Regions from separate parts of the Streptomyces sp. NPDC048297 genome, predicted to be linked through region 1. Evidence: riboswitches for the same ligand, from Rfam matches in the RefSeq annotation. Region 1 holds a riboswitch; the other holds the start of a gene.
The links. Region 1 has a riboswitch for cobalamin ahead of ACGFYV_RS12330 (cobalamin biosynthesis protein). Riboswitches for the same ligand answer to the same signal wherever they lie in the genome.

Region 2: it holds a riboswitch for cobalamin, as region 1 does, so the genes downstream of both, ACGFYV_RS26685 (prenyltransferase/squalene oxidase repeat-containing protein) here and ACGFYV_RS12330 (cobalamin biosynthesis protein) in region 1, are expected to answer to the same signal.

Annotation. Positions count from the first base shown of each region.
Region 1 covers NZ_JBICZA010000009.1:83,749-91,339, forward strand. The annotation lists gene ACGFYV_RS12310 (class II aldolase/adducin family protein) at 1-515, opposite strand, end outside; gene ACGFYV_RS12315 (lysozyme) at 694-1,533, shown strand; gene ACGFYV_RS12320 (anion permease) at 1,677-2,948, shown strand; gene ACGFYV_RS12325 (hypothetical protein) at 2,983-3,210, shown strand; cobalamin riboswitch at 3,399-3,541, shown strand; gene ACGFYV_RS12330 (cobalamin biosynthesis protein) at 3,639-4,592, shown strand; gene ACGFYV_RS12335 (cobyric acid synthase) at 4,589-6,097, shown strand; gene cobN (cobaltochelatase subunit CobN) at 6,094-7,591, shown strand, end outside.
Region 2 covers NZ_JBICZA010000027.1:79,743-87,333, forward strand. The annotation lists gene ACGFYV_RS26680 (SCO2322 family protein) at 1-526, opposite strand, end outside; gene ACGFYV_RS26685 (prenyltransferase/squalene oxidase repeat-containing protein) at 592-1,833, opposite strand; cobalamin riboswitch at 1,947-2,075, opposite strand; gene ACGFYV_RS26690 (MOSC domain-containing protein) at 2,310-2,852, shown strand; partial or broken gene ACGFYV_RS26695 (MBL fold metallo-hydrolase) at 2,876-3,903, opposite strand; gene ACGFYV_RS26700 (aldehyde dehydrogenase) at 4,055-5,506, shown strand; gene ACGFYV_RS26705 (ferredoxin) at 5,509-5,742, shown strand; gene ACGFYV_RS26710 (TetR family transcriptional regulator) at 5,813-6,469, opposite strand; gene ACGFYV_RS26715 (glycosyltransferase family 4 protein) at 6,690-7,591, shown strand, end outside.

The DNA of each region.
Region 1 (7,591 bases):
CAGCCGGAGCGGTCGGTGAGGGCGTGCAGCATGTTCGCGGCGAGTTCGTCGGTGCCGTAGGCCGCGTAGGGGGCGACCCGGACGCGGCCACCGAGGGCGCTGGCCATGTAGTGGATCGCGGGCAGCTCGGTCACGAGGGTGGAGACGGCCGTGGCGTGCACGGCGTGGGTGTGGACGACGGCGCGGGCGTCGGTCGTGCGGTAGACCGCGAGGTGCATGGGCAGTTCGCTGGTCGGCACCAGCGTGCCGAGCACCTGCCGGCCGGTGAGGTCGACACCGGTGATGTCGTCCGGGGTCAGCCGGTCGTAGGGCACGCCCGAAGGGGTGACGAGGACGGTGTCCCCGACCCGCGCGGAGACGTTGCCGGAGGTGCCGACGACGAGCCCGTCGGCGACGGTCCGCCGTGCCGTCGCGACCAGCTCCTCCCAGACGCGTGCCTCGTCCCCGCGCGCGCCCCTGCCCCCGCGCTCGTCCCCGTCCCCGTCCGCGCCTGCCGTGCGCCGCTGTTCAGCCATGCGGTGATCCTGCCAGCAGGCCGGGTGGGGAACGGCGCGCGGGAACGCAACAGTTGTGCCGCCGAACGGGCGTATATCGCCCTGAAATATACGAAAAACTGCTCCCCGTCGATGATCGCCTGCGTTCAATGTTCCTCCCGCTCGCCGGACTCCGTCGGCCCCGCCCCCGGGAGGACACATGACCCGCGACCACTCCCCCAGTTCACGTTCTTCACTCCCCGCGCCTCCCACGCATCCCGCGCCCCCTGCGCATCCCGCGCGTCGCCGCGCGGGCGTCCTCGCCGCGGCCACCGCGGTGCTCGCCCTCGCGGGCGCCCAGACGGCGACCGCCGGGCCGTCCTCGGCCGCGGCGGGAGGACTGCCGTCGGCGGCCATGGCGGGGCTGCCCGTGGGCCACGACGTGTCGTCCCACCAGGAGCACGTCGACTGGCCGGAGGTCCGCTCGAAGGGCGCGCGGTTCGTCTACGTGAAGGCGACCGAGTCCACCGGCTACCGCAACCCCTACTTCGACCGGCAGTACGGCGGCGCCCGCCGGGCGGGGCTGATCCGGGGCGCGTACCACTTCGCCCGTCCGGACCGGTCCTCCGGCGCGGAGCAGGCCGCCTACTTCGTGCGGAACGGCGGCGACTGGCGCCCGGACGGGCGCACGCTGCCGCCCGCGCTCGACATCGAGTACAACCCGTACGACCCGCACGAGAAGTGCTACGGGCTGAGCCGGCCGGGGATGGTCCGCTGGATCCGGTCGTTCAGCGACGAGGTCAGGCGGGAGACCGGCCGCCGCCCGGTGATCTACACGACCGCCCTGTGGTGGAGCGCCTGCACCGGCGACAGCCGCGCGTTCGCCGGTGACCACGCCCTGTGGATCGCCAGCCACGGCGCCCCGGACCCGGGGTCGCTGCCCGGCGGCTGGCAGCACTGGACCTTCTGGCAGTACGACATCCGGGGCGGTCTGCCGGGTGACCAGAATCTCTTCAACGGGCCGCGGAGCCGGCTGCGGGCCTTCGCGCTCGGCCGCTGACCAAGGGGCGCCTGAGGCACCGGAGACGAACGGAACCCCGACCCCCCGTTCAAGACACCCTCAAGCCCGCCTCAGTTCATCTTCCGTTCACCCAGGTTGCCTACGGTCCAACAGCCAATGACCTCGAACGATTGCCTGGGTAAATGGAAAACTTCTCGCTGATCCTCGCGATTGTGGTGGTAACCGCACTCGCGTTTGATTTCACGAACGGTTTTCACGACACCGCCAACGCGATGGCCACCACCATCTCGACCGGTGCGCTCAAGCCCAAGGTCGCGGTGGCCCTGTCCGCCGCCCTCAACCTTGTGGGCGCCTTCCTCTCCGTGGAGGTCGCCAACACGATCTCCAAGGGTCTCGTCGATGAGAACGGCATCCGTCCCGAGGTCATCTTCGCCGCCCTCACCGGCGCGATCCTCTGGAACCTGCTGACCTGGCTGGTGGGACTTCCCTCCAGCTCCTCGCACGCCCTGATGGGCGGCCTGGTCGGTGCCACCGTCGCCTCGGCGGGCCTCGGCGCCGTCCACGGTGACGTCCTGGTCACCAAGGTCCTGCTCCCGGCGGTCGCCGCACCGCTGGTGGCCGGTCTCGCGGCGACGCTCGCCACCCGCTTCTCCTACGGCATCGGCAAGAACGCCGGCGGCGAGGCCACCCGCAAGGGCTACCGCGCCGGCCAGATCGCCTCCGCCGGCCTGGTCTCCCTCGCGCACGGCACCAACGACGCGCAGAAGACGATGGGCATCATCACCCTCGCGCTGGTCGCGGGCGGCACCATCGCCCCCGACTCCAACCCTCCCACCTGGGTCATCCTCTCCGCGGGCCTGGCCATCGCGCTCGGCACCTACATCGGCGGCTGGCGCATCATCCGCACCATGGGCAAGGGCCTGACCGACCTGCAGCCGCAGCAGGGCTTCGCCGCGCAGACCAGCGCCGCCACCGCCATCCTGGCCTCCTCCCACCTGGGCTTCTCCCTGTCCACCACGCACGTCGTCTCCGGTTCGGTGATGGGTGCGGGCCTGGGCCGCAAGGGCGGTGTGGTGCGCTGGTCCACCGCGACCCGGATGGTCGTCGCCTGGGTGCTGACCCTCCCGGCCGCCGCCCTGGTCGGCGCGGGCGCCGAGTCGGTGACGGAGCTGGGCGACTGGGGCACCGGGCTCGTCCTCGTCCTCCTGGTCGCCGCCAGCGCCGCGATCTGGAAGGTCTCCCGCCGTGAGGTCGTCGACCACACCAACGTCACCGCCGACGGCGTCACCGAGCCGGCCGGCGTGGTGACCACCGCCATGGCCGCGGTGACCCCGCCCCCGGCCGGCACCGTCACCGCGACCGTGACCGAGGGCCTGACGGCCACCATCGCGGCTCCGGCCACCGCCGACCCGGCCCCGGCGGCCCCGGCGACCCCGCCGGCCGCCGCGGTCTGACCCCGAGCACCCGGTACCTGAAGGAAGCATCCCCATGAAGATCGACTGGGCGGCCATCGGCTCCGTCTTCGGTGTCAGCCTCGTGGCGACCGTGGGCCTGGTGGTCCTGTTCACCCTCGGTGTCACCGGCCTCTCCCGCCGGGAGAAGGCCGCGGCGCAGGGCAACTCCGCGGCGCTCGCGGTGACCGGCGCGTACGTCTGCTTCGCCGCCTGCGCTGCCGCGGTGGCGTACGGCATCTACCTGATCGTGGCCAAGGCCTGATCCCTCAGATCAAGACCTCAACCCCCAGGCCACGGCCCCGGCCTGACCGTCCGTCCGGAAGACTCCGCCCCGAAGCGTTCGGGGGGCGGAGTCTTTCGTGTGCCCCGGCATCGCGTGAGCGGCGCCCGACGCGGGGCTGTGTGGGGCTCGGCACACTCTCTCCGCGCAGGTCAACGGCAAGTTGACGGCTCTTCCGGGAGCGTGGTGGACTGCCGGGGCCATGTACGGCGGCAGAAGAGGAAGCCGGTGCGAATCCGGCGCGGTCCCGCCACTGTCACCGGGGTAGAACCCCCGGGAGCCAGGAACTCTCGCCGCCGGTCTCGTCGAACCAGGGCGTGGACACCCTGAGTGAGGACATACCGCCATGCTCGGCTGCCGATCGAGAACCCGTACCAGGACCGCGTCTTCGCCCACGGCCGGCTGAGCCGATGGGTGCCGATCGCTCGTACGCGTACGGCGCCGCCGCCGGCCTCCTGGGCGACCTGCTCCTCGGTGATCCACGCCGCGGGCATCCCGTCGCCGTGTTCGGGCGTGCGGCCGGCGCCATGGAAGGCGCGTTGTGGCACGACCACCGCGGCTGGGGTGCGCTGCACACCGCCGTGTGCGCCGGAGGCGCCGTCGCGCTGGGTGTGGTGGCCGAGCGCGCCGTGCGCCGCTCCCCCGCCGCGACCGTCGCGCTGACCGCGGCTGCTACCTGGGCCGTCGTCGGGGGCACTTCACTGGCCCGGGAGGCCCGAGCCGTCGGGCATGCCCTGCGGGCCGGGGACGTGGCGACCGCCCGTGCGCGGCTGCCGCACCTGTGCGGCCGGGACCCCCAGGCGCTCGACGCCGACGGGATCGCCCGCGCGGTGGTCGAGTCGGTCGCGGAGAACACCTCCGACGCCGTCGTGGGCGCGCTGGTGTGGGGCGCGGTCGGCGGGGTTCCGGGGCTGCTCGGGTTCCGGGCGGTCAACACCCTGGACGCGATGGTCGGCCACAAGTCCCCCCGTCTGCGGCGCTACGGCTGGGCCTCCGCCCGCCTGGACGACGTCGCCGGCTGGCCGGGGGCACGGCTGACCGCCGTACTGGCCACGCTCGCCGGACCCGATCCGCGCGGCGCCGTGCGGGCGTGGCGGGCGGACGCGGACAGGCATCCGAGCCCCAACGCCGGTCCTGTCGAGGCGTCGTTCGCGGGTGCCCTCGGGGTACGCCTCGGCGGGACGCTGTCCTACGGCGGGCGCGTCGAGCACCGGCCCGTGCTCAACGGGGCCGCCGGGCGGCCCGTCCAGGTCACCGACATCGACCGGGCGGTACGGCTGTCCCGCCGCGTCGGCCTGCTCGCGCTCGGCACCACGGTCGCCGCGCGCGTCCTGCTGAAGAACCTGAAGGGACGGGGCAAGTGAACGGTGGTCTCCTCGTCGCCGGCACCACCTCCGACGCCGGCAAGAGCGTCGTGACGGCCGGGATCTGCCGGTGGCTGGTGCGCCAGGGCGTCAAGGTGGCGCCCTTCAAGGCGCAGAACATGTCTCTCAACTCCTTCGTGACCCGCGAGGGCGCGGAGATCGGCCGAGCGCAGGCCATGCAGGCCCAGGCCTGCCGGATCGAGCCGACCGCGCTGATGAACCCCGTGCTGCTCAAGCCCGGCGGTGAGCAGAGCAGCCAAGTGGTGCTGCTGGGCAGGCCGGTGGGCGAGATGAGCGCGCGCGGCTACCACGGCGGGCGCCAGCAGAAGCTGCTGGGCACGGTGCTGGAGTGCCTGGCCGAGTTGCGGGGCACGTATGACGCGGTGATCTGTGAGGGGGCCGGTTCTCCCGCCGAGATCAATCTGCGGCGCACCGACATCGTCAACATGGGGATCGCGCGGGGTGCGCGGCTGCCCGTCCTCGTCGTCGGCGACATCGACCGCGGCGGCGTCTTCGCCTCCTTCTTCGGCACCGTCGCCCTGCTCTCGCCCGAGGACCAGGAGCTGGTCGCGGGCTTCCTGGTCAACAAGTTCCGGGGCGACGTCTCGCTGCTGGAACCCGGGGTGGAGATGCTGCGAGGTCTCACCGGCAGGCGGACGTACGGCGTGCTGCCGTTCCGGCACGGGCTCGGCATCGACGAGGAGGACGGCCTTCGTGTGTCGTTGCGGGGCACCGTCCGCGAGTCCACGGTCGCGCCGCCGCACGGCGAGGACGTGCTGCGGGTCGCCGTCTGCGCGATCCCGCTGATGTCGAACTTCACCGACGTGGACGCGCTGGCCGCCGAACCGGGCGTCGTCGTGCGGTTCGTGGACCGGCCGGAGGAGCTGGCGGACGCGGACCTGGCGGTGGTCCCGGGCACGCGCGGGACCGTGCGGGCGCTTCAGTGGCTGCGCGAGCGGGGCCTCGCCGACGCGCTGGTCCGCAGGGCCGCCGACGGCCGCCCGGTCCTGGGCATCTGCGGTGGCTTCCAAGTGCTCGGCGAGGAGATCGAGGACGACGTCGAGTCGCGCGCCGGCACCGTCCCCGGGCTCGGGGTGCTGCCCGTGCGGGTGCGGTTCGCCCGCGAGAAGACCCTGACCCGGCCGGCCGGGGAGGCCCTCGGCGAGCGGGTCGAGGGGTACGAGATCCATCACGGGGTGGCCGAAGTCCTCGGCGGGGAAGCCTTCCTGGACGGTTGCCGGGTCGGTCACACCTGGGGCACGCACTGGCACGGTTCGCTGGAGTCGGACGGCTTCCGGCGGGCGTTCCTGCGCGAGGTGGCCGCCGCCGCGGGGCGCCGCTTCGTGCCGGCCCCGGACACCTCGTTCGCCGCGCTGCGCGAGGAGCAGCTCGACCGGCTCGGCGACCTGATCGAACAGCACGCGGACACGGACGCGCTCTGGCGGCTCATCGAGTCGGGCGCGCCGCAAGGACTGCCTTTCATTCCACCGGGAGCGCCCGCATGAGCACAGTGTTGTTGTTGTCGACCGCCGACACCGATCTCCTGGCGGCCCGGTCGTCCGGCGCCGGCTACCGCATCGGCAATCCGACCCGCGTCGACGTCACCGGCGAGCTGCCGGGTCTGATCGAGGGCGCCGACATCGCGGTCGTACGGCTGCTGGGCGGAAAGCGCGCCTGGGAGGACGGTCTCGCCGCGCTGAAGGCGGCCGGGATCCCGGCGGTGCTGCTGGGCGGCGAGGCCGTACCGGACGCGGAGTTGATGGCCGAGTCGTCGGTGCCGGCGGGTGTCGTCGCGGAGGCGCTGCGGTACCTGGTCGAGGGCGGGCCCGCGAACCTGCTGGAGCTGTCCCGGTTCCTGTCGGACACCGTGCTGCTGACCGGCGAGGGCTTCGAGGAGCCGCGGAAGATGCCGGAGTACGGCGTCCGCGGCGAGCGTGCCGCCGTGGCCGGCCGGCCGACGGTGGGCGTGCTCTTCTACCGGGCGCACGAACTGAGCGGCAACACCGCGTTCGTGGACACCCTGTGCGAGGCGATCGAGGCGAAGGGCGCCAACGCCCTTCCCGTGTACTGCGGTTCGCTGCGCGGCGCGGACGCCGGGCTGTACGAGCTGCTGGGCCGGGCCGACGCGCTGGTCGCCACCGTGCTCGCGGCCGGCGGTACGCACGCCTCGCAGGCGTCGGCGGGCGGTGACGAGGAGGCCTGGGACATCGGGGCGCTCGCGGACCTGGACATCCCGGTGCTGCAGGGCCTGTGCCTCACCTCGTCGAAGCGGGCCTGGGACGAGTCGGACGCCGCGCTCTCCCCGATGGACGCGGCGATGCAGGTCGCGATCCCTGAGTTCGACGGCCGGCTGATCACCGTGCCGTTCTCCTTCAAGGAGCAGGGCCCCGACGAGGTCCCGGTGTACGTGGCCGACCCGGAGCGGGCCGGGCGGGTGGCCGGGATCGCCGTACGGCACGCGCTGCTCCGGCACAAGCCGAACGCGCAGAAGAAGGTCGCGCTGGTCTTCACCGCCTACCCGACCAAGCACTCCCGGGTCGGCAACGCGGTCGGCCTGGACACGCCCGCCTCGGCGGTCCGGGTCCTGGACGCGCTCCGGGACGCGGGGTACTCCCTCACCGAATACCCGTCCGGTGGCGACGAGTTGATCCACCGGCTGATCGAGGCCGGCGGCCATGACGTCGAGTGGCTCACCGAGGACCAGTTGGCCGCCGCGCCCGCGCGGGTGCCGCTGGCCGACTACCGGGCGTGGTTCGAGACCCTCGACGCGGAGCTGCGGGACGCCATGGTCGAGGCGTGGGGCGAGCCGCCGGGCGGCCTGTACGTGGACGGCGAGGACATCGTGCTGGCCTCGCTCCGGTTCGGGAACGTCGTCGTGATGATCCAGCCGCCGCGCGGCTTCGGCGAGAACCCGATCGCGATCTACCACGACCCCGACATGCCTCCCTCGCACCACTACATGGCGGCCTACCGCTGGCTGGACAACAGCTTCGGCGCGG
Region 2 (7,591 bases), on a different contig from region 1:
CCTTCGCCGAAGCCCCCTTCGCCGAAGCCCCCTTCTGCGGAGCCTTCCCCCCGGTAGCGACCTGCTCACCGCACCCCTTCTGGGGGTACCCGGCGATGGCGCACAACAGGGCGTTGGTGTCGTAGCGCAGGGGCTTGGCGACGGCGGCCAGGGCCTCCGCCGACGTCGCGTCGGAGGCGACCCGCGCGCAGGCCGTGCCGCGATGCGCCGGCGGCGTCTCACCGGAGGGGGCGTCCGCGGGGACGCCGAAGTCGATGACCAGGGCCACCCGTTTCGTCCCCGACTTCGCGGGCGTCCCCGCGCAGATCGTCGAGAAGTCCGCCGTGCCGCGCGGCCGGCTCGCGTCGGAGGAGTCCGCGCTGACCGCGAACCGGAAGCCCTCCACGGAACCGTCGTCGGGGCGCGCGGTCGCCGGGCCCTGCGTGGCGTACGTCCAGTGGCCACCGGAACGCTCCCAGAACGACCAGTACCGGTACCCGGCGGCCTGCGCCTGCCCCGCCCCGACCAGAAGGACGAACGCGGACATAAGCGCAAATACCAAAGCGAATACCACCGTAGGTATCAGCGTGGCCGTGGCACGGCGGACGGCGGTCACGGCTGCCGCTTCTTGCGGCCGCTGAGCAGGAAGCCGATGCCGATGCCGGCGACGAGACCGACGCCGACGATCCACCAGACGCCGTTGCCGGAACCCTTCTCGTCGGCCTTCTTGTCGGCCTTCTCCGCCTGCGTACCGTCCTTCTTCTCCTGCTGCGGAGCCGGCCCCAACTTGTCCAGCGCCGTCACCAGGTCCGTGCCGCCGAAGTCCCGCGGCTGCTCACCCATCGCGTGGGCGGTGAGGACCAGTTGGGCGTAGGCGGCCGGACCGGTCTGACCCGCCCAGGCCACCGCGTTCTTCTCCAGCCAGGCGTACGGCTTCTTCGCCTGCGCGGTCCAGCCGTTCGCGGCGAGTGCGACGACCGTGTCGGCCGTGTTGCCGTAGTCGGGCTGGTCCGTGGCGCCCGGAAGGGCGGACGTCAGGTGACCGGTCCTGGCGACGGCGCCCGCGAGGTACGCGGAGGCGTTGTCCGCCAGCCGGCCCGGCGTGGCCTTGCCGGAGGAGGAGCAGGCGGGGGCCTTGTCCCGGGCCTTGCCGGGCTCCACCACGAACCCCTTGCCGAGCGCCCCCAGCACACCCGCCGCCGTCGCGTCCGCGTTGGCGACGAGCTTGCCCTTCTTGTCGGGCTGGTAGGCGAAGGCGCCGCCACCGTCCGCGGAGCAGGGGAGGGCCAGGCCCGCCAGCGCCTCGTCCGGGGTCCCGCCCTTGCCGCGCAGCGCGGCGGTGTCCTCACCGGCGGACGCGAGGGCGCCGACGACGACGGACGTGGAGTTGGTGTCGCTGGCGCCGCCGGGCGAGTAGCCCCAGCCGCCGTCCTTGTTCTGCACGGTCTTCAGCCAGGCCACGGCCTTGCGGACCTCGCCGTCGTGCCCGCCGACCGCCCGCAGGGCCTGGACGGCCGCGCCGGTGCTGTTGGTGTCGCTCTGGGCACCGCCCTTGCCCCCGCAGGGCGCCGCAGTGTCCGCCCGGAACGCGGCGAAGGAGCCGTCGGCGCACTGCTGCCCCACCAGCCAGTCGACGGCCGAGGCGGCAGGCCGCTCACTGACGGTGTGCTGGGCGAGCAGGGACAGCGACTGGCGCCAGACGCCGTCGTACGTCGGGTCGGCCTTGCCGAACAGCCCGGCGGGGAGCGTCACCTTCGGGGAGGCGGACGGGGACTGGCCGGCGGCCGTGGCGGGCGCGGCGGCGGCCAGCACGCCTACGGCGGCGAGAGCCGCGGCACTGCGGCGGACGTTCATGGTCGGCGACTGCCTCTCCTGCGGGGGCCGGCAGCGCACGGGTAGCACCCGGGCGGCTCGGCTCCGTATACCTCGACGGTGCCGTGCACGGCGGACCGCCGCGCACGCGAGCCGGTCAACGTCCCGTGCGAGGCGGTCCGGCTCACCGTCCTGGGGACGGCTCACGGTTGCGGGTCAGCGCCGGAATTGCACCGGCTTCCCCCCGTACAGGTGTGATGACGACCCCGCCACTTTACCGGCAGCCTCGCGCGGCCAGGGGAGTGGCCGTGCGCACAGGAACCCGGTGACCGGGCTCACGGCCGATGACGGGGACGGGACCCATCACGGGGACGGGGCCCATCACGGGGACGGGGCCCATCACGGGGACGGGGCCCATCACGGGGACGGGGCCCATCACGGGGACGGGGCCCATGACGGCGACGGGACCCATGGTTAGGCTCTGGGTGGATCGTGGCGGCGAAGAGGGGGTTGCGCACATGAGCGGGGAAGTGACGGCGGTCAGCAGCAACAGCGTGTACTCGTTCACGAAGCCGAACCGGGAGAGCATCACCCTGCTCGCCGGCCTCGGTGTCGAAGGGGACGTCCACGCCGGTGTGACGGTCAAGCACCGCTCGCGCATCGCGCAGGACCCCACGCAACCGAACCTGCGCCAGGTCCACCTCATCCACGCAGAACTCTTCGACGAGGTCGGAGAGGCGGGCTTCCGCGTGGCGCCCGGCGAGCTGGGGGAGAACATCACCACCCGCGGCATCGACCTGCTCCGCCTGCCGGTGGGCACACTGCTGCGCATCGGCGCCGCGGCCGTGGTCGAGGTGACCGGCCTGCGCAACCCCTGCCTGCAGATCGACACCTTCCAAGGCGGACTGCTGAAGCAGGTCGTCGGCCGCGACGACCTCGGCGACATCGTCCGCAAGGCCGGAATCATGAGCGTCGTGAAGGAGGGCGGCGTCGTGCGCCCCGGCGACCTGATCAAGGTCGAACTGCCGACCGGCCCGCACCGTCCGCTCGAAAAGGTCTGATCACACCGCCACGAACGTGACGATCACACCGCCACGTACATCACCGGTTCGCTCCCCGGGACGGCCTCCGCGCGGCCCAGTTTCACGAGGCGGCGCAGATGGGCCTCGGCCTCGGAGACCGCGATGGTGCGGGAGCCGTAGGGGATGTCGGACCAGGGACGGTTCCACTCCATGCGCTCGGCGAGCTGCCAGGGGGTGAGGGGGACGGAGAGGAGGGAGAGCAGGCCGGTGAGCCGGTCCTCGTGGTGGGTGAGGAGTTCCCGGACCCGGGCGGGGGCGTCGGTGAAGGCGTGCTGGTGTGCGGGCAGGACCTCGGCGGGGGCGAGGCGGCCGACCCGTTCCAGGGAGTCGAGGTAGTCGCCGAGGGGGTCGGTCACGGTCGCGTCCTCGCGGTCCTCGTACAGGCCGATGTGCGGGGTGATCCGCGGGAGCAGGTGGTCACCGCTGAACAGGCGCCCGTGGCCGGGGAGTTGAGCGGGGTGCTCCTCCTCCAGGTGCAGGCAGACGTGGCCGGGGGTGTGACCCGGGGTCCAGATCGCGCGCAGCCGGCGGCCGGGCAGGTCGAGGAGTTCGCCGGGGACGACCTCGCGGTCCGGGAGCGCGGGGGACAGGCCGGGAAGGGTACGGCGGCCACGCGCCGCGCGCAGCGGAGCGACATGGTCCTCGGGCGCCCCCGCGGCCGTCAGCTTGTCGGCCATGTACGAGAACCACCGCTCCGGACGCGTCTCCCGCGCCCGGCGCACGATCTCCGTGTCGGCCGCGTGCATCGCCACCCACGCCCCGGACGCCTCCCGCACCCGCGCGGACAGCCCGTGGTGGTCCGGGTGGTGATGGGTGATGACGACCCCGTACAGCTCCTCGACCGAGGTGCCGCAGCCGGCGAGCCCCGCGACCAGCGTGTCCCAGGACGAGGGGTCGTCCCAGCCCGTGTCCACGAGCACCGGGCCACGGTCGGTGTCCACGACGTACACCAGCGTGTGCCCGAGGGGGTTGTCCGGATGGGCACCTGGACGGACCGCACGCCCCCGCCGTGATCGAACGTCCCGGCCATCTGTCCTCCGCCCCACCGACGCCGCTGCCCCATGCCCATTGCCCCATGCCAATGACCAACGACCGATGACCATTGCCCACCATAACTGGAACTGATATCAGTTCTGATGCAGCGTCAGATACCGTGTGCGGCAGTGCGGAGGCGGTCGGCCATGACGGAACTCGTGGAGCACGGGCAGCTGTTCATCGGAGGGGAGCCGACCGACCCGTTGGGCCGGGACGTCATCGAGGTGATCTCCCCGCACACCGAGGAGGTCATCGGCCGGGTGCCGCACGCCTCGCCGGCGGACGTGGACCGGGCGGTGGCCGTCGCGCGGCGCGCGTTCGACCAGGGACCCTGGCCGCGCGCGTCGGTGCGGGAGCGGATCGAGGTCGTCACGCGCATCAAGGACGGCATCCTCGCCCGGCACGAGGAGATCGCCCGGGTGATCTCCGCCGAGAACGGCTCCCCGTACTCGTGGAGCGTCCTCGCGCAGGCGCTCGGCGCGATGATGGTGTGGGACGCGGCGATCCGGGTCGCCCAGGACTTCCCGCACGAGGAGCGCCGCGACGGCATCCTCGGCCCGCTCCTCGTCCGGCGCGAACCGGTCGGCGTGGTCGCGGCCGTCGTCCCGTGGAACGTCCCGCAGTTCGTGGCCGCGGCCAAGCTCGCGCCCGCGCTGCTGGCCGGCTGCACGGTCGTCCTCAAACCGTCCCCGGAGTCCCCGCTGGACGCGTACCTGCTCGGCGAGATCGCGCGCGAGGCCGGGCTGCCGGAAGGCGTGCTGTCCATCCTTCCCGCCGACCGCGAGGTGAGTGAGTACCTGGTCGGGCACCCGGGTGTCGACAAGGTCTCCTTCACCGGCTCGGTCGCGGCAGGCAAGCGCGTGATGGAGGTGGCCGCCCGCAACCTCACCCGCGTCACCCTGGAACTGGGCGGCAAGTCGGCCGCGGTCGTGCTGCCGGACGCGGACCTCGATACCGCCGTGTCGGGCATCGTCCCGGCGGCCTGGATGAACAACGGCCAGGCCTGTGTCGCCCAGACCCGCATCCTCGTCCCGCGCGCCCGCTACGACGAGTTCGCCGACGCCTTCGCGCGGGCGGCGAGCGCCCTGAAGGTCGGCGACCCGCTCGACCCCGCCACCCAGGTCGGCCCCCTGGTCGCCCGGCGCCAGCAGCAGCGCAGCCTCGACTACATCCGCATCGGCCAGGAAGAGGGCGCCAAGGTCCTCAGCGGCGGTGGCCGCCCCGCCGGACTGGACAAGGGCTGGTACGTCGAGCCCACCCTCTTCGGGGACGTCGACAACGCCATGCGCATCGCCCGCGAGGAGATCTTCGGGCCCGTGATCTGTCTCCTGCCCTACGGCGACGAACAGGAGGCCGTGAAGATCGCCGACGACTCCGACTACGGCCTCTCCGGCAGCGTGTGGACGGCGGACGTCGAGCGCGGCATCGAGGTCGCCCGGCGGATCCGCACCGGCACCTACTCCGTCAACACCTTCAGCCTCGACATGCTCGGCCCGTTCGGCGGCTACAAGAACTCCGGTCTGGGGCGGGAGTTCAGGCCCGAGGGCTACTCCGCCTACCTCGAACACAAGATGATCCACCTCCCGGCGGGGGCCTGAGGATGGGAGACCGCTGGCACATCGAGGTCGACCGCTCCCTCTGCATCGGCTCCGCCCAGTGCCTCCACCACGCCCCCGACGGCTTCCGGCTCGACCCGGCCCGCCAGTCCCACCCCGTCGAACCGGACACCGACGCCGGCGAACCGGTTCTGAGCGCGGCCGAGAGCTGCCCGGTCGAAGCCATCATGATCACCCTGGCGGACAGCGGCGAACCGGTGTTCCCGCCGGAGGACTAGAGGGCCAGAAGGCAGGATGACCAGAAGGCCGAAAGGTCAGGGGACCGGAGGACTGACGGCCAGAGGTCGGTCAGCGGGACGCGTCCGGGTCCGGGTCCGCGTTCGGGTCCGGGTCCGTCAGGTCGATCAGGCGGCACACCGTCTCGATGTCGATCTTGACCTGGGCGATGGAGGCGCGCCCCGAGAGCCAGGTGATGAGGGCCGAGTGCCAGGTGTGCTCGATGACGCGGACCGCGGAGAGCTGCTCGGGGGTCGGATTCTCCCGGCCCATCGCGTCCAGGATGATCGCCGTGGTCTGCCGGGATACCTGGTCGACCTCGGGGGAGACGCTGCGGTCCGCGAAGGTCAGGGCGCGGACCATGGCGTCGGCCAGATGCGGTTCGCGCTGCAGGGCGCGGAAGGCCCGCATCAGGGTCTCCGCGACCCGCTCGGCCGGCCGCTCGCCCGCCGGGGGCTTCTTGCGCAGCGTGCCGTGCATGCGCTCCAGCTGGTCCTGCATGGTCGCGACCAGCAGATGCACCTTGGACGGGAAGTAGCGGTACAGGGTGCCCAGGGCCACCTGCGAGGACTCGGCGACCTCGCGCATCTGCACCGCGTCGAAACCGCCCCGGCTCGCCAGTTGCGCGCTCGTGTGCAGGATCCGCCGCCGACGGGCCTGCTGCCGCTCGGTGAGCGGTTCCGACAGGGGCCGGACGCTACTGGCTTCCGCCTTGGATTGCGCTGGCATGGGTCCCGTTCCGTGACAGTCGGTGAGGGCGTCTGTAGGGCATGTGATCGAACAGCGGGGCAGGGGCCCGCGCCGTGGCGTGAATCACCTGATCCACTGCTCACAGCATCCCTACCTGCCGGTAGATTCAGAACCTCTTGAACGATCAAGTCTGAAACTTGTTCTAGATTAGCGTCCCGTCATACTGTCGCGGGACAGTGCAGGCAGAGAGGGGCCCAGAGTGACCGCTGAGGCCAGTCAGGCGGGTCCTCGGCAGGATCTGGCTGCCGACGGCAGGCGACCGCTGGACATCGCACTCCTCACCTACAAAGGGAACCCGTTCTGCGGCGGCCAGGGCGTCTACGTACGCAACCTGTCCCGCGAACTGGCCCGCCTCGGCCACCGCGTCGAGGTCATCGGCTCGCAGCCGTATCCCGTGCTGGACGAGCACGAGGACTACGCCGGCCGGCTGAGCCTGACCGAGCTGCCCAGCCTCGACCTCTACCGCCAGCCCGACCCCTTCCGCACCCCGGACCGGGACGAGTACCGGGACTGGATCGACGCGCTCGAGGTCGGCACGATGTGGACCGGCGGCTTCCCCGAACCGCTGACGTTCTCGCTGCGCGCCCGGCGCCATCTGCGCGCCCGGCAGGGCGAGTTCGACGTCGTCCACGACAACCAGACCCTCGGTTACGGCCTGCTCGGCGACATCGGCGCCCCCCTGGTCACCACGATCCACCACCCCATCACCGTCGACCGGCAGCTCGAACTGGACGCGGCCGAGGGCTGGCAGCGCCGCTACTCGGTGCGCCGCTGGTACGCCTTCACCCGCATGCAGAAGCGCGTCGCCCGCCGGCTGCCCTCCGTGCTCACCGTCTCCGGCAGCTCCCGCCAGGAGATCGTGGACCACCTCGGCGTCCGCGACGACCGCGTCCACGTGGTCCACATCGGCGCCGACACCGACCTCTTCTCGCCGAATCCGGCCGTCGCCGAGGTGCCCGGCAGGATCGTCACCACGTCCAGCGCCGACGTGCCGCTCAAGGGCCTCGTCTTCCTCGTGGAGGCGCTCGCCAAGGTGCGCACCGAGCACCCGGCCGCCCACCTCGTCGTCGTCGGCAAGCGCCCCGCCGAGGGCCCGGTCGC